2 linked regions of the Congzhengia minquanensis genome follow. The protein of the gene in region 1 binds, or shares a complex with, the protein of each later gene. Links are inferred from orthologs where the notes say so. Each region holds a gene or a part of one and is shown on either strand. Other genes may lie near its edges.

What was found.
Region 2: the proteins of rpsG (region 1) and tig are in contact, whole or in part, in a crystal structure (PDB 3GTY), measured with the Thermotoga maritima proteins. The link is inferred for Congzhengia minquanensis from one-to-one orthologs. Residues at the interface, in WP_004081843.1 of Thermotoga maritima: Lys34, Lys52, Lys55, Glu59, Arg62, Gln63, Glu66, Asn67, Lys69, Val71, Arg95, Ala109, Lys110, Lys111, Gly112, Arg113, Pro114, Glu117, Glu121, Ile124, Ala125, Tyr127, Asn128, Asn129, Thr130, Gly131, Lys135, Asp139, Arg142, Met143; in WP_004081061.1 of Thermotoga maritima: Glu122, Val124, Val129, Leu130, Tyr133, Glu188, Gly259, Ile262, Tyr263, Glu266, Ser270, Glu273, Gln274, Glu277, Arg308, Gln311, Ile312, Ser315, Tyr316, Glu325, Arg329, Arg336, Leu363, Phe366, Trp367, Arg373, Leu377, Arg381, Leu384, Glu387.

Annotation. Positions count from the first base shown.
Region 1 is NZ_JACRSU010000004.1:1,535-10,391, forward strand. What follows is about bases 6,135-8,857. They hold rpsG (30S ribosomal protein S7), read right to left. Parts: upstream 7,870-8,857; coding sequence 7,399-7,869; downstream 6,135-7,398. Other genes in these bases: fusA (elongation factor G), read right to left, coding at 6,135-7,281; rpsL (30S ribosomal protein S12), read right to left, coding at 8,014-8,433; H8698_RS10280 (L7Ae/L30e/S12e/Gadd45 family ribosomal protein), read right to left, coding at 8,498-8,752; rpoC (DNA-directed RNA polymerase subunit beta'), read right to left, coding at 8,818-8,857. In the rest of the region: H8698_RS10250 (MATE family efflux transporter), read right to left, coding at 1-172; H8698_RS10255 (carbohydrate-binding protein), read right to left, coding at 356-3,700; tuf (elongation factor Tu), read right to left, coding at 3,911-5,113; more of fusA, read right to left, coding at 5,200-6,134.
Region 2 is NZ_JACRSU010000002.1:348,791-366,485, forward strand. The notes cover bases 258-3,191. They hold tig (trigger factor), read right to left. Parts: upstream 2,464-3,191; coding sequence 1,051-2,463; downstream 258-1,050. Other genes in these bases: clpP (ATP-dependent Clp endopeptidase proteolytic subunit ClpP), read right to left, coding at 428-1,024; spoVAC (stage V sporulation protein AC), read left to right, coding at 2,852-3,191. Also shown: ATP-dependent Clp protease ATP-binding subunit ClpX, read right to left, coding at 1-246; more of spoVAC, read left to right, coding at 3,192-3,301; murA (UDP-N-acetylglucosamine 1-carboxyvinyltransferase), read right to left, coding at 3,382-4,647; H8698_RS06785 (glycoside hydrolase family protein), read right to left, coding at 4,868-8,746; H8698_RS06790 (GDSL-type esterase/lipase family protein), read right to left, coding at 8,743-11,712; H8698_RS06795 (helix-turn-helix transcriptional regulator), read left to right, coding at 11,851-12,150; H8698_RS06800 (3-deoxy-7-phosphoheptulonate synthase), read left to right, coding at 12,370-13,398; H8698_RS06805 (AMP-binding protein), read left to right, coding at 13,430-15,700; H8698_RS06810 (MATE family efflux transporter), read right to left, coding at 15,723-17,105; H8698_RS06815 (beta-N-acetylhexosaminidase), read right to left, coding at 17,217-17,695. UniProt on the Bacillus subtilis protein: Involved in protein export. Acts as a chaperone by maintaining the newly synthesized protein in an open conformation. Functions as a peptidyl-prolyl cis-trans isomerase.

The sequences.
Region 1 (8,857 bases):
GCCACCCCACCAAATTTGCGCACATGGTTGCTGCGGTAAGCTCGGCTTTGCCCAATCTGCCTACGATGGCGGTGGAAATAATGCCGGCGACAACGAGCAAAAATTGCTCGATTAGGCAAGGTATTGCGATTTTAATTAGTTCCGCTGTTTTTACCGGTGCGTTTCGTTTCATGATAAACTCCGCTTCCCTTTCCCGGACACAAAAGATCCGTCAAACAGGTCGTTTCATTGCGCTGCCCAAATCATACGCTACCTATTTTACTACGCAAACCATACTTTGTCAACCCATTATTTGCCTAAACAGTAATCCCCCTTACGACGCTGTCATAAGGGGGGTTATCTTTTGTAGAAAACTTTATTTTATTGCAATCCATTCCTGCGTATCCGCACTAAAAGTGATATTTTTCATCAAAGGTTCCACATTGTCTAAATCTCTCCAAACCATTACCTTGGCGGAATCTGGCGTGGCAGAAAGGTTTTTCACCTGAACGTTTACGTCCTTTGCGTTTGCCGCATCCGTTATGGAAATACCCACGAGTTCCGGTCCGCTGTACAGTGCTGTGACAACCTTACCGGTTACAGCGATTTCAAAGCCAACACAAACCTGAGCTGAATGGCTTTTTTCATCAACAGTTACAGAACTGCGTTTTGTAAAGCTTAGGCCGTTAAATCTGAGCGTTCCGGCAACACTTTCCTTCCGCACCGTAACAGTATGCGTTCCAGCCGTAAGGAACATCGGGTCGGGAGCATTAAATTTTGTAACTGTGGAGGCACTCGTTGGACGATATATTACTTCGGGATTGTCGTCCACCGTTACCCGTACACCCGAGGTAGCATTAGAATGATAAAAACCAAAATCATATAATCCGTCCTCAGGAACTGTAACGGAATATGTCCAGCCCTGGTTACCGCTTGCACTGTCTAAAACCACGTTGCGGACTACAAAATCTTCATAGCCCTTGGCGGTTTTATCCATCTGCGCCCCCTGGGTATATTGATGTGCAAACCACCATCCGTCTGTCGTAACATTTGAAGAAATGAAGTCCCACGCAGGAATTACCCGCTCGCCGCTTGATACGTCTGCATATAACGGACCATCTACCCGACGGAGTTCAATTTGGCTGGAAAGATTGGCCGTATAACCCTCTAAGCTTTCTAAAATAAAGGTATGCTGTCCGGCATCAAGCTGCATTGGAACCGCAAGCTTTTTATCCTGCGCCGATTTCGCCGGTTCTGTGCTGTTCGACCCTGTGGCATAATACCATTTGTTGGTCACGTCAACACCATCAAAATATGCTTTATAGCTGCACTGCAATATAGTTGCATTTACATAAACAGTGTAATAGCCCTGGTCTGCAATATCAAATGTGATTAGGTAACAGGATGACGGATTCAATGTTCCTGCAGCTGCCTCAAGACTTCCGCTGCCGCTTAGCAACAGCCCGTTTGTCAAATCTGTTTTTGTTCTTGCTGCGCCTGCGACAATTTGAACTGGCTCCTTGTGTTCACACAGGTTCAACTGGCCCAACACCACGCCGTCGGTTAGGGACTGAATGGTTAAAACGTGTGTTCCGGCAGTAAAGGATTTGCTTTCAAAAAGCACTCCCAGCTGCGAAAGAAGAACCGTTTCCGCCGCAGCGTCGTCTATTTTAACCGAAACCTGTGCGCCTTCCGGAATTGTTCCGCTGAGCAGTCTTAAATCAGCGGCAATTTCTGTGGTTTCAATGTTCCAAGATATGCTTTGCCCGTTATCGAGAGCCATTCCGTCTGCCCCGATAAGTCCGGTAAAATCGGAAGCAAGATTGGGAACAACCGTTGCCGGAAGCTCTGTTGCGTCCACAATGCCGGTTCCGGCACTTGCGGGTTCCGCCAACAGATATTTCAAATACATCCCACAGCCGTTTCCACTCTTATTGGTAACGGTCAGTGTCTGCTTGCCAGTGCCTAAATAAATTGCAGGCGTAGAGAGTGTATCGTTTTTTACCGCCGCTGTAGCACTGTAGGTATCGGAACCAAACCCTGCGCCGTTAATTGCGAAAAACAGCTTTCCTGTGAGGTCTTCAGATTGCCAATGGCCAGCGGCAATGTCAAATTTATAGTACCCAGGTGTTTGTACGTCAAGCGTATAGGAAGCATAGCTGCCATTATTGTTCATATAAACACCAATAAGGGTGCCTTCAGACGGAGACGCAAGCTCCTGGCTTCTGTAATCGCCTACAAGGGTGTAGCCCTCGGATGGGATCACTGTGCCTGTTGTGTCGTCGCTGTTTAAATGCGTTAACGTTAAGTTTGAATCTGTAATATATTGCGGCGGAATTGCTGTTTTTCCATCTATGGGAATTTCTGTTCTTAAAACGTCAACGAAATCTGCCGTAAGCTCGGTGTCTGGTGTAATGGAAAGCTCATAGGCAACACCGGCCTCTAACATCACCGGCTGTGTTTTGCTATCGCCAATTTTAGCATATTTACTATTCTGGTCGTCAGCCCAGGTGCCGTTGTAAATTTCTGTGGTTTCCAATGTGGACTGGTTTCTTACTGTGGCAGATATCTTACCTGAAAATGTTTTTGGATGCTGCGTTGCAAAGATATAGGAGCCGGTAACCGGAACGGTAAATTCAAAGTTCCTGGTCGTTCCTGCCGCAATTGTTTTTGCAGACGCATCTGATTCTATTCTTGTCAGGTTATTGTCCACAGTGACAACCTTATCGTTATACTCTGTCAATTCCTCAATGGTGAAATGATAGAAATAAGACCCCAGGGTATTCATTTTATATGTAATTTCGTGGGGGCCTTCGGTCAGCGCCATATTAACAATGTGCCACTCGCGGGTTCCGTCATCTGTCGTTCCGCCGTTTCCCTTTACTATAATCGTATCGCTCTTTGTGTAGACCTGTTCGCCGTCTAAAGCCAACACCATAGAGCCCGTTCGGTTATTTGTGCTTTCATCTGCTTTTGCATTATAAGAATAGAAACGCTGATCCACCATAACAGCGTAGTTTCCGGCTTTTTGAACATTTAGCTTATAAGTCACGGTCACACCGCCGTTTACGTGGATGTAACGGTCGTCCGTCCGCTTTGCTGTAAATGAATCGCTGTTGTAATCCGACACATACGTATAACCGGGCACTTTTGTGTTCGCATTGTTAATCATGCCGTTAACATGTCCAGGAGAACCAACATTCGCATATGCATTGTAATCGGAAGGATAAATGGCCTGCTTAGACCCATCTACGGAAATGGTGGTGCATCTGATATCAATGTAATTTATAACAGCATCTGCAACAGTTGGTGTAATTGCAATGGTACATTCTCCCGCTGGAAGTGTTGATGAGGCTGATTTTGCTCCGCCTGCTGCGCCTACACGGATATAGCTGTAATTATTTCCGCTCTGTTCTGATGTTTTGCCCGTGTTGAACAAAACGGTTTCCCCGCCCGCTGTTGGGGTAAAGGTAACAGTGTAGTCGTTTTTAGCTGCTGTTTGTGAAAAAAATACCGCATAATCACCGGCTTCGGGAACCGTGAATATAAACTCCCGGGCCGTATCTTTTGTAAAAGATGTGTTTGTCGGAATAATTCTCACTGCGTTTCCAGCCGTTTCAATTTTACATTCGTCTGCTGCTGCGGCCATTGGTATGAGCAGTGACATTAAAATAACAGAAACAGCTAAAAAGGATGATAAACATTTTTGCATTGTCCTCATTTTTGTCTCCCTCTCTCTCTTGTAATGCGTCATTACATATTTATACGCTTTTATTGTATCATATTTGACCTGTAAAAGAAAGAATTTAATATAAAAATTTATTAATTTTGTTCAATTTATCAAAAAAATGCCTTAAAATTTGTTTATTTTCACAATAAAAAAACGGCATAGTCTATTTAGACTATGCCGTTTATGTCAAAAAATAATGAATTATTTAATAACAGAAGATACAACGCCGGAACCAACTGTTCTGCCGCCTTCACGAATAGCGAAACGGAGTCCTTCTTCAATAGCGATAGGTGTAATCAGTTCAACTTCCATGGTTACATTGTCGCCGGGCATGCACATTTCAACGCCGTCGGGAAGCTTAATTACGCCTGTAACGTCCGTTGTTCTGAAATAGAACTGCGGTCTGTAGTTGTTGAAGAACGGTGTATGACGTCCGCCTTCTTCCTTTGTCAGAACGTAAACTTCACCCTTAAACTGTGTGTGGGGATGAATTGTGCCGGGTTTTGCTAAAACCTGGCCTCTTTCGATTTCGTTCTTCTGAACGCCACGGAGAAGCGCGCCGATGTTGTCGCCTGCTTCAGCCTGGTCAAGAAGCTTTCTGAACATTTCGATACCGGTTACAACAACTTTTCTCGGCTCGTCAGCTAAACCTGTGATTTCAACTTCATCATTTAAGTTCAGTGTTCCTCTTTCAACTCTGCCTGTAGCAACCGTACCACGGCCTGTGATGGAGAATACGTCCTCGACTGGCATTAAGAACGGAAGACCAGAAGCACGTTCCGGTGTGGGAATGAAAGAGTCAACAGCGTCCATGAGCTTTAAGATGGGCTCATATTCAGGTGCATTGATGTCTGTTGAATCGCTTTCTAAAACTGCTAAAGCAGAACCTGTGATGATCGGTGTGTCGTCACCCGGGAATTCATACTCTGTTAAAAGTTCACGAATTTCCATCTCAACGAGCTCTAACAGCTCAGGATCGTCAACCTGGTCAGCCTTGTTCATAAATACAACGATGTAAGGAACGCCAACCTGTCTTGCCAGCAGGATGTGCTCTCTTGTCTGAGGCATAACACCGTCTGCAGCGGAAACAACTAAGATAGCGCCGTCCATCTGTGCTGCGCCTGTGATCATGTTCTTAACATAGTCAGCGTGTCCCGGGCAGTCAACGTGAGCATAGTGTCTGTTTTCTGTTTCATACTCAACGTGAGCGGTGGAGATTGTAATACCTCTTTCTCTTTCTTCCGGTGCGCCGTCGATCTGGTCGTAAGCTTTAAAATCTGCTGCGCCTCTTAAGCTGAGAACCTTTGTGATTGCAGCTGTCAATGTTGTCTTACCATGGTCAACGTGACCAATTGTACCAATGTTAACATGAGGCTTTGATCTCTCATATTTCGCTTTTGCCATTTTGTTTTCCTCCTAAATGTTTATTTTAGTTTTAGTTTTTTATTAGTTTTATTTTACAATTAAATACGAAAAAAATCAATAGAAAATTAATCTTTTTTCGTACGAGAGTTAATAATCTGTTCCTGAATGCTCTTGGGAACTTCCTCATAATGGCTGGGCTGCATGGTATACTGACCACGGCCCTGTGTTCTGGAGCGAAGCTCTGTTGCATAACCAAACATTTCAGAAAGCGGAACAAACGAATGAATCATCTGCGCGCCGGGACGTGCTTCCATACCCTGAATCTGTCCGCGACGTGAGTTTAAGTCGCCCATAACGTCGCCCATATATTCCTCAGGAACAATGACGTCAACCTGCATGATAGGCTCTTTTAATACCGGATCTGCCTTTTTACAGCCGTCTTTAAATCCCATGGACGCAGCAATTTTAAACGCCATTTCCGATGAGTCAACTTCGTGGTAAGAACCGTCGATTAAGGTAACCCTAACGTCAACTACGTTGTAGCCTGCCAAAACACCGGTCTGCATTGCGCCCTGAATACCTGCGTCAACTGCCGGGATATATTCCTTCGGAATGGCACCGCCGACAATTTTATTTACGAATTCATATCCGCCGCCTGCCTCTAAGGGCTCTAACGTCATTACAACGTGACCATACTGGCCTTTACCACCGGACTGTCTTGCATATTTATGGTTCACTTCAACCGTTTTCCGAATGGTTTCCTTATAAGCAACCTGGGGCTTACCAACGTTCGCTTCTACCTTAAATTCGCGCATGAGTCTGTCAACGATAATTTCCAAGTGAAGCTCACCCATACCAGCGATGATGGTCTGCCCTGTTTCCTCGTCCGTATAGGTTTTAAAGGTCGGGTCTTCCTCTGCAAGCCTTGCCAGACCAATACCCATTTTTTCCTGGCCCTCTTTAGTTTTCGGTTCAATTGCAACACGGATAACCGGGTCAGGGAATTCCATGGATTCTAAGATAATCGGGTGGTTCGGGTCGCATAGTGTATCACCGGTTGTGGTACTCTTTAAACCAACGGCCGAAGCGATATCTCCGGAATAAACCTTGTCAATATCCTTTCTGTCGTTTGCATGCATCTGCAGAATACGGCCAATACGTTCCTTCACATCTTTTGTAGAGTTTAAAACGTGGGAACCGGCATCCAGCGTTCCGGAATATACGCGGAAAAAGCACAGCTTACCAACAAAGGGGTCTGCCATAATTTTAAATGCCAAAGCGGCAAACGGAGCGTCGTCAGAAGACGGGCTTTCCACTTCTTCGCCTGTGGCAGGATCTGTTCCGCGGATTGCGGCAACGTCTGTCGGGGCGGGCATATAATCAACAATTGCGTCAAGTAGCTTCTGAACACCTTTATTTTTATAGGATGTTCCGCACAGAACAGGAACGATTTCGTTGGAAATTGTGCCTGCACGAAGAGCCTTTTTAATTTCGGGGACGGTTAAAGTTCCCTCCTCCAAATATTTTTCCATCAGTTCTTCGCTGGTTTCAGCAACCGCTTCCAGCATATTAATTCTATATTCCTCTGCCTTTTCCTTTAAATCTTCGGGAATTTCCTCCTCGCGGATATCTTTCCCAAGGTCATCGTAGTAAACATATGCTTTGTTTTCTACTAAGTCAACCAAACCTTTAAATGTTTCCTCCGAACCAATTGGAATTTGAATTGGAACAGCATTACATTTTAGCCTCGTTTTCATCATGTCGACAACATTATAGAAGTCTGCACCCATAATGTCCATCTTATTTACATAAGCCATACGCGGAACCTTATAGGTGTCAGCCTGACGCCAAACAGTCTCTGACTGGGGCTCAACGCCACCTTTTGCACAGAAAACCGTTACGCTGCCGTCCAACACACGCAGAGAACGCTCAACTTCAACGGTGAAGTCAACGTGTCCCGGGGTATCGATGATATTGATTCTATGATTGAGCCAGTGACAGGTTGTAGCAGCGGAGGTAATGGTAATACCTCTTTCCTGCTCCTGTGCCATCCAATCCATCGTTGCAGCACCCTCATGGGTTTCACCGATTTTGTGGTTGACGCCTGTATAGAACAAAATTCTTTCTGTCGTGGTGGTTTTACCGGCATCAATATGTGCCATGATACCGATATTTCTTGTTTTTGCTAAAGAATATTCTCTTGCCACCAAATTTCCTCCTTTCTTCAAATAATACGTGAGTATCACGCAATATTTTATCCAAAAATTTCACGGATACACGGCTTTGCCGTGAAAATTAACAATTTATGATCGTTTCCGTTAAAATTACCATCTGTAATGTGCAAAAGCCTTGTTTGCTTCTGCCATTTTGTGCGTATCTTCTCTCTTTTTCACAGAGGAACCTGTGTTGTTCACAGCGTCCATAATCTCTGCTGCCAGTCTTTCCCTCATGGTCTTTTCGCCTCTTGCGCGGCTGTAAAGCGTGAGCCAGCGAAGGCCCAGCGTCTGCCGTCTTTCAGGACGAACTTCAATCGGAACCTGATAGGTAGCACCGCCGACACGTCTTGCTTTTACTTCCAAAACAGGCATAATGTTCGCCATTGCAGCGTTAAACACCTCTAAAGGTTCTTTACCTGTCTTTTCTTTGATGATATCAAATGCACCGTACACAATTTTCTGTGCGGTACCTTTTTTACCGTCCAGCATGATATTGTTAATCAAACGTGTAACAACCGTGCTGTTGTAAACCGGGTCAGCCAATACTTCTCTTTTCGCAATAAAACTTCTTCTTGGCACCTTTCTTCCCTCCTTCATTATTTTTGTGAAATGAAATCACAGGTACTCAATGCAAACTTTTTGTTTGACATCGTCAGTGCAGTACAATATTACAGGAAATCTTTCATGAATAACGTACCGACACCTATGTGATTTTAGCGCAAATTATTTCTTTGCTTTTGCTTTTTTCGCGCCATACTTCGATCTCGCCTGGTTACGGTTTGCAACGCCCGCAGTATCCAATGTGCCGCGGATGATGTGGTATCTTACACCAGGGAGGTCTTTTACTCTGCCGCCTCTGATTAAAACAACGCTGTGTTCCTGAAGGTTGTGACCAACGCCGGGAATGTAAGCAGATACTTCAATACCGTTTGTAAGACGTACCCTGGCCATTTTACGAAGTGCCGAGTTCGGCTTTTTCGGTGTCATTGTTTTAACAGAAGTGCAAACGCCTCTTTTCTGAGGAGAGTTTAAGTTGGTAGTTTTCTTCTTCAGCGTATTTAAGTTCTTTAAAAGAGCCGGCGCTGTATATTTTTTTACAGAAGTTTCCCTACCTTTTCTCACAAGCTGGTTAAACGTAGGCATGAAACGATTTCCTCCTTTCTTCAAATAATAAATCTATATTATAAAACATAATATAAAGCATAAATCATTTTAGAAGCACGGCGCAGGCTGCACTCACATTAATTCCAAAATCCTTACCGAGCTTTGCCTTGGTTTCGCAAAACTCCACCGGAACCCCATGCTCGCTGCACAGCGCCACAAACGGCAGGCGAACATGGTCGTCTGCGTCGTTTGCAACAAAAGCCTTAGCCGCTTTTCCGTTTTTAATTGCATCTGTAGATTGCTTCAGTCCCACAAAAAACGGGGCGTTAAGCAAATCGGTCTGCATAAGTTTCGTCATTCCTTTCCTCTACAAACACCATTTCTTATTCTACCATATTGAAACTTTCGTGTCAATTAAAAATTTTAAAGAACTTCTTCATCTGCATCCGGAATTACATTGGAG
Region 2 (17,695 bases), on another replicon or contig:
CGCCTTGTCCTGACCGATTACATATTGGTCTAAAATTTCTTTAATTTCTTTTGGCTTCGGAAGTCCGCCTAAACTTACCTCCGGCTCGGAAATGTCAAAATTTTCGCCCAAATAACGGTTGCAAAGCGCAATGCACTCATTGCAAATACAAACGTTTGGGCCTTCAAACATTCTCAGAACTTCGTTTTCATATTTCCCGCAGAAGCTGCAGCGAATTTTCAAGTCTTCATCATTTCTCGTTGCCATATGAAACACAGCCTTTCTGCCCGCTTTTTTTCTGTATACAAATTTCGGGCAGAATTTGCACACAACAAAAAGATAATACTATTATACTTTTATGTATCACGGGTTGTTTTGTTACCCGAAAGGTTCACTCTCTTAAAAAGGGGCTGTCATAATAACAGCCCCTTTTTGTAAGACTCACACTTTATTTTTGAATTTCTCTTCCTGAAACAATGACTTTGTCGATCAAACCATAGGCCGCGGCCTCGTCGGCCGACATGAAGTTGTCACGCTCGGTGTCCTGCTGAATTTGCTCAATCGGTTTTCCAGTCCGCTCGCTTAAAATTTTGTTCAATGTTTCTTTAATTCTAATAATTCTGTCGGCATGGATTTTAATGTCCGTCGCCTGGCCCTGCATGCCGCCTAAGGGCTGATGAATCATAATTTCACTGTTGGGAAGGGCAAACCGCTTTCCGGGTGCCCCAGCCGCCAGCAAAAACGCACCCATAGAGGCCGCCATGCCAACGCAAATGGTAGACACGTCGCACCTTATGTATTGCATCGTGTCATAAATTGCCATGCCGGAAGTAATGGAACCCCCGGGGCTGTTGATGTAAAACTGAATGTCCTTGTCAGGGTCTTCGCCTTCCAAAAACAACATCTGCGCAACCACTAAGCTGGCGGTTACGTCGTTCACTTCCTCGCTTAAAAATATAATTCTGTCTCTTAAAAGTCTGGAATAGATATCGTAGGAACGCTCACCCCTGCTTGTCTGTTCCACAACCACCGGTACTAAGCTCATTAAAATTACCTCCGTAGGCTAAAAATTTATTCTTCGCTTTTTGTTTCTTCCGCTTTCTTCTTTCTTGTGGTCTTCTTGGGCTTTTCTTCTGCCGTTTTAGCGTCTGCTTTGTCAGCAGCCGCCTTTTTTGCTGCAGGTTTCTTTGCCGCAGGCTTCGACCATTTCGTGTTTTCCACAATAAAATCTAACGCTTTGGAAATTTTAAGGTCGGCTTTGATATTCTCTAAGTCCTCTTCCCGCATAAATTCCTTAACCTTCTCCAGTTCCATGCTGTAGGCCTCTGCCATTTTTTTGAGCTGTTCTTCTAAATCAGCTTCGCTCACTTCAATGTTTTCTTCCTTGGCGATCTGCTCTAAAGCAAGTGTACCTTTAACCTGAAGTTCGGCGTTTGGCTTAATCTGTTCTTTAAACTGGTCTAAAGTCGTGCCCATATACCCTAAATACTGTTCAAAAGAAATTCCCTGCTGTGCCATACGGGCGTTGTTTTCGCGAATGGTGCTTTCAATCCGTGTGTTCACCATGCACTCAGGAACGTCTACCGTCATGTTTTCTACAACCTTATCCACAGCGGCGTTTTCCTTTTCCTGTTTTGTACGTGCGTCAGCACTCTCCTGCAATTTCTTTTTAATATCTTCTTTTAACTCCGCTAACGTATCGAATTCACTCACATCTTTTGCAAACTCGTCGTCTAACTCAGGGAGCTCTTTATAGCTGATTGCGTTGACCTTTGTTTTGAACACAGCCGCTTTTCCCTTGAGTTCTTCCGAATGATAGTCTTCGGGGAACGTAACGTTAACGTCAAATTCGTCACCAATAGACTTTCCGATAATCTGTTCTTCAAATCCGGGAATAAACTGACCGCTGCCGATTACCAGTTCAAAATTTTCACCTTTGCCGCCGGCAAACGCTGTGCCGTCGATAAAGCCTTCAAAGTCGATGGTTGCCGTGTCCTTTTCCTGCACTGCACGGTCTTCTACCGTAACCTGTCTTGCGCCTTTTTCCTGGCGTTTTGAAAGCTCGGCATCAACATCGTCATCACTTACAGTATGTACAATGTCGTCCAGTTTTAAACCCTTATATTCACCAAGTTTTACCTCAGGCTTTACGGTAACGCTTGCAGAAACAACCAAATCCTTGTCTTTTCCGATTTCTTTAATGTCAATTTTCGGTGTGTCAACAGGCTCTAAATTCAGTTCTTTCACCGCATCATCATATGCTGCGGGCAGAACGGAATCAACCGCTTCATCAAAAAATATGCCTTCTCCATAAGTTTTTTCAATCAGTTTTCTTGGCGCTTTTCCCTTTCTGAAACCGGGAACCGAAATTTTCTTAACGTTCTTTTTGAATGCCTCGTCCACGGCAGCCCCAAAGGTTTCTTTTGAAACCGTAATGGTAAAGTCTACCGTATTGTTTTCTTTCTTTTCTAATATTGCTGGCAATGTCTTTATCCTCCCTGTTAAAACTTCTCATTTGTGTATTATAGCACACAGGCTGCACTGATTTCAAGTCTTTCCTCAAGAAAAACTTAAAATTGTTAAAAATGTAAGTATTTGTTCATATTTTAACAAATGAATTATGATTTATTTTTAAAGAAAGGAATAAAATATTTCTTTTTTTCAAACAATACCTGTATACAAACGAAAAGAAAGGAAGGGACTTAAAACTATGACTTTAAAAAATTATGCCAGGATTCTTGCTGCTTTATTCATTATATGCGCTTTAAGTTTCGGACTTTACATGAATTTTTCCGAAAGCGGTCCCAACGCACTGTCCAGCCGGGCAGTTATGGTTTGTGCATATAAATAAGGTAGGAAGGAACTTTTGTTTATGAAAAATAATATGACGGATAAACAATATCAGGATTATGTAGATAAAAAAACACCCAATTCACCAATTGTGAAAGACGTAATTTGGGCCTTTATCGTCGGCGGCCTCATCTGCGTGATCGGACAGCTCATTTTAAATGGGTATCAGGCAATGGGTTTCGATGAGGAGGGCGCCGCCATGGGAACCTCAACCACACTGGTGTTCTTAGGTGCATTCTTTACGGGCCTTGGCCTTTACGACCGGCTTGCAAAGTATGCCGGCGCAGGAAGCATTGTTCCTATAACGGGCTTTGCAAACTCCATTGTTTCGCCGGCCATGGAATTTAAAAGCGAGGGACTGGTTTTAGGCTTAGCCGTTAAAATGTTCACCGTCGCAGGCCCCGTTTTAGTCTATGGTATCACCTCATCGGTGGTTGCAGGTATTGTATATTATATTATGTCGTTCTTTTAACCAGAGCGCCATCCGTCATAATGCCGGATGGCGCTTTTTGCAAAAAAACAAACGGCTGAGTGCTTGTCTCAGCCGTAAATTTAATAGGATACCCGCTGAATGTCTGCACCTAAAGACCGAAGCTTTCCGTCTAAGTTTTCATATCCCCGGTCAATGTGGTAAATGTCTAATACCTCTGTTGTCCCTTTGGCGTTTAATCCTGCCAGCACCAGCGCTGCACCGGCCCGCAGGTCGCTTGCAACAACCTTTGCTCCTGTAAGCTCCGGCGTTCCTTCAATTACAGCACAGTGTCCTTCCACCTTAATGTTTGCACCCATTCTGCACAGCTCCTGCGCATGCATAAACCGGTTTTCAAAAATCGTTTCTGTCACAATGCCCGTGCCGTCAGATACCGACAAAAGCGACATCATCTGCGCCTGCATGTCGGTTGGAAAACCAGGAAACGGAAGGGTTTTTACGTCTGTTGCGGTGTAGTGCCCGTTTCCCCGAATTCTTAGAGAGTTGCCGTTTACGTCAATTTCAGCGCCGATTTCGCACAGCTTTGCGGTTAGGGGTTTAATATGCTCGGGGATAACACCGTTTATGGTAATATCTCCGTTGGTAATTGCAGAAGCAATCATAAAGCTGCCCGCTTCAATTCTGTCCGGCATGATGGAATATTCCACCGGCTGAAACGTTTTCACTCCGTGAACGGTGATAGAGTCTGTGCCCGCGCCGCTGATATCAGCGCCCATAGACGTCAAAAAGCACGCCAAATCGGCAATTTCAGGTTCTGCCGCAGCATTTTCAATGGTCGTTACGCCTTCAGCAGCCACAGCAGCCATTAAAATGTTTTCTGTGGCGCCAACGCTGGGAAAATCCAAATAGATTTTATTGCCTACAAGCTTTTTACATGTGACCTCAACAAATCCAAAGCCTTTTGTTATCTCAGCGCCAAGTGCGTCAAAGCCCTTAAGATGCAGGTCAACCGGCCGCGAGCCGATGGGGCATCCGCCGGGAAGTGATAAGCGAACCTTTTTCATACGGGCCAAAAGGGGCCCCATGACCAAAAACGAGCCTCTCATTTTCGATGTCAGGTCATAAGGTGCAACGGTGTGGTCTAAATTTTGCGCATCCACGGTTACGTTGTTAGCGCCGTCAAAACTAACGCGGGCGCCCAAGCAATTGAGAATTTCACACATCACTGTAATATCAGTAAGACCGGGCACGTTATTTAAGGTAGATTTTCCCTCTGCCAAAAGCGTGGCGGCCAAAATTGGAATGGCCGCGTTTTTCGAGCCCGATACTTCAACTGTCCCGCAAAGCCTGTCTGTTTTTTGAATGATAAATTTGTCTTTTTTCCCCATTTTATCCCCCCTGATTTTCTTCTACATTAAAATTATAACCTTTTTTACGGGATAAATACCAAACATAATTAGAATAGGGAGGATTAAACTGGTAAATTAAAATATAAAATTTTCCATTTTAATATGTTTTAAATTACCGCTACACGATTTCTGCTGTATATTGCTTTTGCACATTAACACAGCGGGATTTCGAATCCCGCTGCATCATTTGCTTATATTTTTAATTTGCCATTTCTAACGGCACAGCCCCAATAGTGGAATCCACCTGAATTTCAAGCCATTTAGTGCTCTGTGTTTTTCCCGATGGATTGGTAATTGTTACGGTGTTTTCTCCATTGCGAATTGCGGAAAGATCATCAACCACAAACTGCATAACCCGCGGTGCCGTTTCTGAAACGTGGCTTGCGGCCGGCTCACTTGACGTTGATGCACTCCAAATAAATCCAGGTACATGAGGCACATCGCCGATTTGCGTTGCCGAACCACCATTTACTGTTACCGTCAGAAGGTTTTCTTCAAAGCCCTCCATTGCGTCTATTCCAACCAAAACTGTGTAATAACCGCTTTCCGGCCTGCTTCCTGTGTTTATCACAAAGCTGAATGAGTCTGACAGTGCGATTGGATAAAGCGTATTTGAATAATCTCTGCAGGTATTAACATAGGCCCGCATTCCTGTTTCTGCTTCTTTCTGTGATGCCGCAGATTTTAGTTTTTCGGTTAAAATACTTTTTCTCGTTTTTACGCCGTTTTTGTCAATATAATACGTTGAACCTCCGGAGTCGCTGTTTGGTGCAAAATGGTTAAAGAAATAAACGCCATCAGCACCCTTCTCGTAAGCTGCACTTGCAAATCCCTTAAACTGTTCCAGCGTAATCCACATGATGTATCCTTCCTTCGCCCGCGAATCACAACGCACGGCCCAGTCTGTTCCGCACAGAAGACTGTATGGATGATTTTCCGTATTCTTCGCATTAATGCTCGAGCGCCACTCCTGAACAGGAATGTGATAGTAGGTGGGAATATACCATCCCTCAACCGTCAAAACATCAATTGAGCCGTCTGCAATCCATTGCGCAGCGTCTACGCCATAATTTATGTTCATCTGTTCTTCCGGATAAATCCGTGCAGAAATTTTAATTTCTTTTCCGCGGCTTTCCGCTATGGCATTCACAGTGTCCCGAAGCTCTTTGATATAGCGGTTTAACTCCTGTCTGCCGGCTTCATCTGCTGTTGACATAATCGGGCAGGAACGCAGATAATCAAATTCAATACCGTCAATATCATATTTTTCACAAAGCTCTATAATATAGCTCTTAAAATAGTTCTGCGCTGCTTTTTTTGTATAATCCATGCTACCTCTTGAACCGTTAACGCCTACCTCTGCGGCGCGGTTATACCTGAACGAGGAATTAAATCCCGGATCATTAGGATAATGATGGTCATTCATGCGAACAGAAACCCATGCCTCTGCTCCGAAATCATGTGTTGCGTCAATCGCCATGTCAACAACATCAATACCGCGTTCAATCATTGCCCTGTACTTGCTGAGCATGCTCGTAGATTCACACACGGGTGCAACTGTTTTTATCACATTTCCGTTTTCATCCCGTTTTGCCGTTCCGTCGTTATTTGTTTCTACGTTATATAGCATGGAATCAATTGCATCGCTGTCCACAACAGACCGGCTGTAACAAACATTAAATAACATTCTGCCTACCGGTGCGTTTTGCAGATAATTGGAAATGTATTCTTTCGTATTTTTCACATATTCTTCCGGTTCGGATGATGTGCTCCTGATTACCGCACTCTCCAAGCCGTCTGCGGCAATGTTCACCATTACGTTTTTATTTCTTTTCATTTGAGATATTTCCTTTGTCTGCGCAAGCGGCGTCAACGTCCCGTCTCCTTTCCACAAAAACGCTTTCGCCCGGCAAGTGCCGGACAGTCTGGAACCGGATACGTTGATTCTGCCATTTTGTATGGTATCTGTGTACTGCTTATTTTGATAAGTACCAAGCAGTGCTCCCTCTGCATCATACATTGCAATAATCGCTAAAACCTCCGTTCCCAGAAGGCTTTCATCCATAATACTGCCCTGTGCGGAAAGCTCATCGCTATAAATATCTGATGTAAAATTTACAAACGAACCGCCGAAAAATACCGGCTCTGTCACGATTTTATTTGTAACTGTGTCGCCGCAAATACCGATAAATTCCATTTTAATATACCTTCCGGAATCATTTTCTGTCAACAAATAATCTATTGTTTTCTCTGTCAAAAAACCATACTTTAAAGTTGTATAATTAACGTTATCCCGCGAGCATAATATACGATATAATATGTTTGTTCCATCTATCCGCGAAACGGCGCCTGCTGAAATGACGCCTCCGTTTTTTACCTCTCCGGTTAAAGGAACCGCATCAATTACGGGAACTTGTTCAACCAGCGCAATGTCATCAATATCGTAGCTGAGCGATTCTGTGTTACCTCCTGCCTCGGCTGAAAAGCCCAAAACCGCATTGCTCGTCTTTTCGTCGGTAGAAAAAAGAATCTCATAGTTTTGCCACTCTGCAGAAAGTGCGGGATAACCACCGTCTGTAAGTGTCAACAACTCTGTCTCTGCTGTTTTTTCACCATCAAAGGTTGTATAAACCGGAACAAGATTGACACTCTCTGTATCAGATTTCGCCCTAAATGTAAGCTTGTATTCGGTATTCGCTTTTCTGGGTACATACTGTTTCAGCACACGAGTGTCTGTGTCTTCTCCACCTGCGGAATTTGCAAACTGCGTTACCGTAAGATACGGATTTTCAACGAAATTGTAAGATGCCGTAGTATTTTCCCCGACAAGCCAAGTCGGATAATAGGTCACAGGTGAGTTCCAGGAGGTTTCAAACGTGTGCGGCAAATCAAAGGCGCCGTTGAAAGGTGCCGCGAGTTTTTCCAGTTTAATATCATCAATTGAGAATTCACAACCCTCGCCGTTGTTTGCACCGGTAGGCGTGGAAAACAGTCTTGTAAAAAAGTACGCTGAAAGCGTTTCACCTGCAACATAGGCCGAGTTCTGAGTCTTGTAGTAGCATTCAAAATACTGCCAATCGTATGTAAGAGTAGGATTTTCACCGTCTTCATTATTCATAAACAGCTTTGAATTTTCTCTGACGTGATAATCCTCTGTCCAACCAAATCCGCCGCTAAAAAAGAAGTAACCGGTAAGATACTTGTTTAATGCCGTTTCGTTATCTGCCTTAGCCCACCAAGACAACTTATAAACTCTGTCAGGTTCAATGGTAAGGCCGTCATATTTAACGCCCCCCATGGTGCCGGCGGCCGCAGCTTTCAGATGAGCAGAACCGCCGACTCCGCCTGTAGGTGACAGAGAAACCGTGCAATCTGCCCCTGTCATCCCTTCCAAACCATTCTCAAAATCAATATCAATCAAAACCGAATGGTCCCCCTCAGTTGTTTCTTCATTAAGAGCTGCGGGAACACATATGAAATCGTCTACCATATATTCAACATCTGTGGTCTGCCCACGGAATTCCAGTTTACTTGCCGTTCCGTAAACATTATGTACAGAAACAGCTCCCGAAGACCATACATTACAGGTTTCGGAAACGGTATATTTCACAGAATACTGATACCAACCGCCGCCCATATCGGTTTTTACGGGGAGTGCCATTTCGTGATAGCCTGAAAGTTGCGGCGAAATGACCATTTCGCCGTTGTCTCCCTCATCATACCAGCTATGATACACCACCACATGACATTTGTCAAGTGCGTTCGGATTATCCTGCGGCGGTTTTACTATTATGGAAATATCATATGTTGTTCCCACAACGGTATTTATGCCGTTAATCGCCACACCCGACATTTTATTTGTTCCCTGAGATATTTTTAATGCACCGTCAGAACCGGCATATCCGCCTGCCTGCCACACATGGTTTGCGGTATAAATTGCCGAATATCCGTCCGGTGTTTCAAAGCCGCAAATTGTGACATCATTTACCGTTTCATTATTTTCTGCGCCGGACAGAACCGGCAAGAAAGTAGACAGCATTAAAACAAAAGTTAAATACAAAACAAATGCTTTTTTCATTTCTGTTCCTCCCTGTTAATAAATTGTTTCAGAGGACTCACAGAGGCTTCTAGCATCTCCAAAATGAAGCTGTTCACCAGTTTAGCGCCCTCATCATTTATATGGATACTATCATTCATTTCATAACAGTAGTATGTGTTAAAAGCAGTTTCCGCCCCCATTTCCATGCAGTAATCATACATTTTTTTGTTTAAGTCCAAAACCGTTACATTATTTTCATTTGCTACCTCAATCATAACGCCGGCATAGTCCGAAATTGAGTTAAAAGTAGTCGCCACGCCAATTGCGGGAATCGGGGTTACAAACAAGATATTTAATCCTGCTTCTCTGCCCTCATTTATAAACCGCTCCAAATTTTTACGATATTGTTCTTTGGAACAGCCAATGGTGAAATTTCCGCCGGTATAATAGTTTTTGTCATTTGTGCCTAAAGAAATGAGGCAATAGTCTCCCGGCGTGCTGTCTGTGAGTATTTCATCCCACTTTTTATTGGGATGCCACCATCTGTGTGTTGCCGATTCATCCGCGGGATTCCGTTCTGCATAAAGATATGTAAGGGAGCTTTCGCCGCGTACAGCACAGTTATCAACCGTAACGCCGCTGACAAAGCTATCATCAAATTTTGTTCCCCATCCCACACGTTGAGTCACTTCTGTGCCGTAATCATAGCATATTGAGTCGCCAATCAGATAAACTTTCAAGGGCAGAACTGCATTTTCTGTTCCGCCCAGCACCTTTGCGTGAACAATCGGCTCCAACGTTTCATCAATCCATAAAAATGCTTTAACCATCACTGTTTCTGTGTTTTTTTCAACACGAACGGTCAATTTTCCGTCCGTCAAGGTGTCATACAACGCACAAAATTCAGAGATGTTAAGCAATTCTCTGTCTTTTCCATACGCAGCAGCAATTAGCTTTATCCTTTTACCGACACACTGATTCTGATGAAGCGCTGCCTCTGCTTGAACAAAGCTGTCACCGGAGGTGGAAGTGAACTTTAATGAAGCTCCCGAAATATAGCCAGATTCCGTCACAACCTTTGGAGCAAAGCTTCCATCTACTATACCGGCAAACTCAAAACGGATATATGTTCCTACATTACCTGTTGTGATAGTATGTGAAATTGTATTTTGTGTCATCAGTCCCTGTGAAATACATGAAAAATGAACATTGTCCAAAGAGGACATCACTTTATACCGAACCTTGGAATTCGTCCCCTCGGTCGTTACGCCTGCGGTAATGGTTTTACCCACCTCAAAGCTGCCGGTAAGAGGGATTTCTGTAAATTCCGGTGAAATAGGCTTCAGTATAATATCATCAATATCAAAAGCAAAATCCGAAGTATTGGCGCCGCTGTCAGCAGAAAAACCAAGCATTCCGCTGCCTATATTGGCGCTTTCGGTGAACTTTAGCTTGAAAACCTGCCATGTATCAGACAGTGCAGGCAGTGAACCGTCTGCATTTGTTAGCTGCAAAGAATGCTCGGTTCCATCTGCATTCAGTGTTTTAATATACGGCACAAGCGTATGCCCCGCTTCCTGTGCCCTTGCGCGAAAGGATAAAATATAATTTTTACCGGCAGTTCTGGATATATACTGCCGGATGCCCCGGGTTTCCAGATCGTTCTCATTGCTGCTGTTTGCGGACTGAATCACTGTAATATACGGATTGTCAGCAGTTACTGCGCTTACCTGCGTATTCTCTCCCTTCAGCCAGGTATCGCTCACATTGGATCCGGTCTGAAATCCGTTCCACAAGCCCTTTGTCTCGAACGGAAAAGAGAAATTTCCGTTAAATGGCGTGTCCAGTTTTTCAATTTTTATTTCGTCCAGCAAAAAACTGCAATCCGTTCCGCTTCCCTGTCCGGATAAATCGTCAAAAATTCTTGTGTAGAACGTTGCTGGTAATTCGCTGTACACACTGTAAAGCCAGTTATTCGGCTTATAAATGCACTCGTAATACTGCCAATCCTTAGTTAACGCTGTGACGGTGCCATGCGCATCTGACATGGCAAGCTTTGAATAATTTCTTACATATGAAGAATTTTGATTTGCGGAAAAAACAGTTGTGCCGTCTTCGTTCTTAATGCCGGAAAAATCAAAGTATCCCGCAAGATATTTACCAACAGCCGACTCGTTGCTCGCCTTGGCAAACCAGGAGATTTTGTAAACCGCACCGGGAATAATTGATAATGCTGAATTTAACATAACACCGCCGTTTCCGTTTGAAGGAACGACAGAGATACAGCCGGAATCATCCATACCGCCTGCTTCCTGCAGGGACATCGCAGCGCCCATGCCTTTTAAAGCAACAGCTGTACCGTCAAAGGATTCGTGCAGCAAAAGATTATTTTCATGTACCATTTCTGCAGGATATACCGGTTCAACGATGAAATCATCCGCGAGAAAGCTGACATTTGCCGAACCACCCCGGAAGTCGATGCTGCAATCCGGCGAATAAATCTTGGCTTGCCCGTTGCCTGTTGTGCAGGTTTCAGCAACTGTATAGGTGTTAAAATATCTAACCCAGCCATTTCCAACATTCTCACGGTTTACAAGGCGCACGCTTTGATATCCTGTTCCGGAGGATGATGTAATTTCGCCGTTTTCATTTTCCTCTTCATAGTGAAAAAATAAGGTGACACGAGGATTCCCAAGTAGCTCCTCCGATTTAACGTTTACAGAAAACAGGTATTCCCTGCCGGAATATAACCTGAGTCCGTTCTTAAAAAAACCGCCTTTTTCATCTGTACCATTGGTAATTGACAACGAGCCAGAAGAGCCTCCAAATCCTCCGCTTATCTTTGTAAGGGAAGCACCATAGCTTGCTTTGATGTCTTCTTGATCCAATTCAAAGGTTAAATGCATAGAGTCAGATAAATCTAAGCTGTCTACACCAAAAACACAAGGAAATACAGCTATTAACATCAGCAATGCCGTTAAAATAGAACATACATACTTTTTCATTATACTTTCTCCTCTCATTTATAATTGAAACTGAAGTTATTTTAACATAGTTTTTATCAAATGTCAATATACACATCATTGAATGATGTGTATATTGACATCATTTTTCAGTAGACTAAATTTGAAAGGATTGATAATATGATATGTGATAGAATTAAAAAGTTAAGAGAACAATACCATTTAAGTCAGGTAGATTTGGCAAAAAAACTAAATATTGCGCGTACCAGCGTTTTGGCATGGGAAAATCAAACTTCTGCACCTGCAATGAAACACATAATTTTAATGGCTAAGTTGTTCCGCGTAACGACAGATTATTTACTGGAGGTCGACAATAAACGCATGTTGTCGCTTGATAATTTAAGCGATGAAGAAATTGCAATTATTTGTAGCTTGTTAAATTATTTTGACAAGAACAAACAGCTTGACAATCAAGAATAAAAAGCAAAATATAAGAAACATTTATTTCCATTTACAAATTTCGTTTAAAACAAAACTGCCATTTTTCACATAAAAAACAAAGTGTGTTTTAGATTTTTATTGTTTTTTGCTTTTGCGATTTTAAATAGCCTAAAACATTTGACATTCGCTGCAAATTATGCTAATATTCCTATTGCAGACGATAAACTGCAAAATTATTTGAAAAGAGGTTTTGAGACGATGCAGATGAATTATATCAGAGAGTTGCCCGGTCCGGAGGAAATCAAAGAACGATATCCGCTTTTACCGGAATATGCAGCAAAAAAGCAGCAGTTTGACGACCAGGTGAAAAAAGTCTTTACGGGCGAGTCTGACAAGTTTATTCTGCTGATCGGCCCCTGCTCAGCAGACAATGAAACTGCAGTTTTAGACTACTGCACACGGCTGAAAAAGTTGCAGGATAAAGTTTTTGATAAAATTTTAATCGTACCTCGTGTTTACACAAATAAGCCCCGCACCACAGGCGAAGGATATAAGGGCATGCTGCACCAGCCAGATCCCACAAAAAAAGCGGACATGCTTCATGGTATTTTAGCAATCAGGAAGCTGCATACAGACGTAATTGCCGAAACCGGCTTTTTCTGTGCCGATGAGATGCTGTATCCTGAGAATTACAGGTACCTTTCCGATTTGCTGTCATATGTTGCAGTAGGCGCACGTTCTGTGGAAAACCAGCAGCACCGTTTAACCTGCAGCGGAATTAATGTTCCTGTGGGAATGAAAAATCCCACCAGTGGAGACTATTCCGTTATGTTAAACTCCATTATCGCGGCCCAGCATGGCCACACCTTTATTTATGGCGGCTGGGAGGTTAAGACAGAAGGCAACCCCTACGCCCATGCAATTTTGCGCGGTTCTGTGAACAAACACGGCCAGGCAAATCCCAACTACCACTACGAGGATTTAATCCGTCTGCACGACCTTTATGCCGCAAAAAACCTGCAGAACATGGCCTTAGTGGTTGACGCCAACCACTCTAACTCAAACAAACAATATTTAGAACAGATTCGAATTTGCAAAGAGGTGCTTCACAGCTGCAGGCACTCGAACGACATTAAGCAGTTTGTGAAAGGCTTTATGATTGAAAGCTATATTGAAGACGGCAGCCAGAAAATTGAAGACGGCGTGTATGGAAAATCCATCACAGACCCGTGTTTAGGATGGGAAAAAACAGAACGGCTGATTTTAGATATCGCCGACCTGCTTTAAATTAAAAAAAATTTTTTAAGGAGGAATTGCAATGGTTGACAACAATGAGCATTTAAAGGATGTGGCTCTCCGAATTAGAAACGCCAGAGAGATTTTGGGTCTTTCAGAAGAAATTATGGCCCAAAACACAGATATTACCGCAGACGAGTATAAAGCTTATGAAAACGGAGAGAAGGACTTTGATTTCACATTCATTTATAAGTGCGCAAAGTGCCTCAACCTGGATCCGACTGATTTGCTCAAAGGCGCAAGTCCCACGCTGACCAGCTACGAGGTTACAAGGCGCGGCGGCGGCCTGCCCATTACGCGGAAAGAGGGCTATGAATATAAAAATCTGGCCTCTATGTTTAAAAACAAAACGTCGGAGCCTTATCACGTTATTATTCCTTACCTTGAAAATGCCGGTGAGGGCGAAGCTTCTTCCCATAAGGGACAGGAGTTCGACATTGTGGTGAAAGGCCGCCTTAAGATGACTGTTGGCAGCAACACGGAAATTTTAGAAGCCGGCGACACCATTTATTATAACAGTGCCACGCCTCACAGAATGGTGGCTATGGACGGTAACGACGTTGAGATTTATGCTATCGTCATGAAAGATGTAGACGCATTGGGCGATAACACTGCGTATGACGACATGCCCTATAAAAATTTTCAAACGGATGCTGACGTTTACAGCAAGTTCATTAACACGGTGGAAGACAAAGAAGGCCGTTTGGTTGACATTTCATTTCACAACGCAGAGGAGTTTAATTTTGCGTTTGATTGTATCGACGTGCTGGCGGAGAAATGCCCCGATAAACTGGCAATGCTGTTCATTTCTCACGACAAGCAGGAAAAGCGGTTTACGTTCCGTGACATCAGCCGGTATTCTTCCATGACCGCGAATTATTTTGAATCGCTGGGCATTAAAAAGGGCGACAGGGTTATGTTGGTGCTGAAAAGGCACTACCAATTCTGGTTCTCTATTTTGGCGCTGCACAAAATTGGTGCAGTTGTCATTCCTGCCACTCACCTGCTGGTGGAACACGATTTTGACTATCGCTTTCAATCTGCAGGCGTCAGCGCCATTGTCTGCACGGCTGACACCGACGTATCCCATCAGGTGGATTTAGCGGAGAAAAACTATCAAAAAATTACAAAAATTTTAGTTGGCGGCCAGCGTGACGGCTGGCACAACTTTAACGAGGAAATGCCTGCATTTTCCGATACATATGAAAGAAAACCCGATTCTGCCTGCGGCTCAGACCCGTTACTTATGTTCTTTACGTCGGGTACCACAGGATATCCGAAAATTGCAACACACAACCACAAATATCCGCTGGGACATTTTATCACGGCAAAATACTGGCACAACGTAAACCCTGACGGAATTCACTTTACCATTTCCGACACTGGGTGGGGAAAAGCCCTTTGGGGAAAGCTTTACGGCCAATGGCTGTGTGAAGCAGCAATTTTTGTGTATGACTTTGATAAGTTTCAGGCAGACGACATTCTGCCCATGTTCAAAAAATATAATATTACCACTTTCTGTGCCCCCCCAACCATGTACCGCTTCTTTATTAAAGAGGATTTGTCGCAGTATGACCTTTCTTCTCTGGAATATACCACAACCGCCGGCGAGGCGTTAAACCCGGAAGTGTATGAACAGTGGAAAAAGGCAACAGGGCTGCGCCTGATGGAAGGATTTGGGCAGACAGAAACCACCCTTACAGTTGGAACACTGCGCGGCATGGTGGCAAAGCCAGGCTCAATGGGCAGACCCTCCCCGCTTTACGATGTGGATGTTGTGTTAGACGACGGCACAAGTGCTGGCGTTGGTGAAACCGGCGAGGTTGTTGTAAGAACCGACAAAAATGAACCCTGCGGTTTATTTATGGGCTATTACGGCGACGAGGAAAACACGAAAAAGGCTTGGCACGACGGACTTTATCACACCGGCGACCTAGCCTGGCGCGACGAAGATGGATACCTTTGGTTTGTGGGCAGGATTGACGATGTGATTAAATCCTCCGGCTACCGGATTGGGCCGTTTGAAATTGAAAGCGTTATCATGGAGCTTCCCTATGTTTTAGAATGTGCCGTTACAGCTGTGCCGGACGAAATTAGGGGACAGATTGTAAAAGCATCTATTGTGCTGACCAAAAATACACAGGGATCCGATGCGCTGAAAAAGGAAATTCAGGATTATGTAAAAACCCACACAGCGCCCTATAAATATCCACGGGTGGTGGAATTTTTAGAAGAACTTCCGAAAACCATCAGCGGAAAAATCAGGCGTGTGGAATTAAGGGAAACAAAATAAGCAAAAAACATAAGCCCATCTGTTAAACAGATGGGCTTATTTGCTGCTGGTCTAATTCCCGTTTACGCACCGTTCGTATATTTTTCCAATACCACACCGCATATGTAATGGCTAAGGGTATCACGGCAACCGTCCAGGCCGAGGGTTCAATGAGACACACCAGCGTATAACTTTTTACATACTGCGTTACCAAAGACAGCGTTGTACGCGTAACAAGCTCAATGGCGCAGGCAATTACCGGAATAATGGAAAGGCCGATTCCGTGCATGGTGTTCCGAAGCGCCTCCACCGGCGACACAAACAGAAACGCAGGAACCATAAATAAAATATACCGCACAGAAAACTGCACAATTTCTTTTACATTTTTGTCCCCGCTAACAAACAATAAAACAAGATTTTTTCCGAACAGCAGCATCACCAGCGCGGCAAAAGCCCCCAAAAGAACAGAGATGAAGCAAGACACCTTAACGCCCCTGTGAATGCGTTCTATGTTCCCTGCCCCGGCGTTTTGGTTCACATAGGTCACCATTGCGGCCCCCACAGAATTGAACAGACCGAACAAAATATTGATAATGCGCCCAACTGCGGTAGTAGCGGCAATGGCCGCCGTGCCAAACAAATTAATCGCACTCTGCCCAATCATGCCGCCTCCGGAAATCAGTGAGTTCTGAAAAAACATGGGAATTCCAATGCGCAGGCATCGGCCGGCAATTATCTTATCAAAAATGCATTGTTGTCTTGAAAAAATCAGGTCTGGGAACTTTTTCAAAATCGCCGCGGCGCAAAAAATACATGCGGCAACCTGTGATATTACCGTTGCCAGCGCCGCACCCCAAACGCCAGTATGTACCACAGCAATGAAAAACACGTCCAAAACAATGTTTACAACTGAGCTTAACACCAAGGAGTAAAACGGAATTTTGCTGTTTCCCATGGCGCGAATCATGCCTGACAGCAGGTTATAACACATGGTAAACACTGTTCCCGCCAGAATGACAAACACGTATGACGATGCGTCACCCAAAATTTCCTGGGGTGTTTTCATCCAAAGCAAAATTTCCTTGTGAAAAACCATGCTTAAAGGAGTCAACACCAGACTGATTGCTGCCATTAACACCAGCGACACAAAAAACGACACCTTCACGCCGTTTCCGTCTTTTGCACCCAGCCGTTGTGCAGTAACCGCCGAAAACCCCGTCATGGCGCCGCAGGCGCCCCAAATGATAAATGCACACATGTTTCCCGTTGCACCCACGGCCGCCAATGCGTCTGAACCCAAAAGGCGCCCGACAATCAACATATCCACCGTGGAGTAAAGCTGCTGAAACAGTGAGCCGAAGAAAAACGGCAGAGAAAACTTTAAAATCAGCTTTGCGGGACTTCCCGCAGTCATGTCATGAACCATAAATAACCCTCATTTTTTTAAGTTGCAAGGCTAATTATAAAGAGTTCCGTTTCTTCTGTCAAGGGGTTTTTCTCAGTAATTTAAATGTAATATTCCGTGTTGGCGGCGCCGTTAATTTATCACAGACGCGGTTAAGTAGTTTACCCCGCTAAAAGGGGGGGCTGTATTTTGTTTTGTTTGCTCTAATTCCTCTATTTTGTCAATCTCACCTGAAAGATAAGCCTTAATTCTTCTGGAAGCATTTTGATTCAGCATAATCTGTCCGCCGTAGCGTGCGCAGATTACCTCATAGCCGAAAGGCTTATAGGTCTGCATCCATTCAGAACTATGCAGCTCTTCCATGGCTTTATACAGCTGGCTTAACGCGGGAATCAGCACATCTGCTGCTTTTGCCAAATATGCTTTGTCTCCGTTCCGATATGCTTCGTCAACCTTCAGCATCAGTTCCGCCTTTTTTTGCAGAATGGTAAAGAGCAGACGGCAATACCGGTAAAAATTTTTATTTTTGTCATGTTTCATCTCTGCCGCTTCATAAAGGGCAGCAGTTTCTTTCCCGATTTTCATATACTGTCTGCAATCTTCTTCCGAAA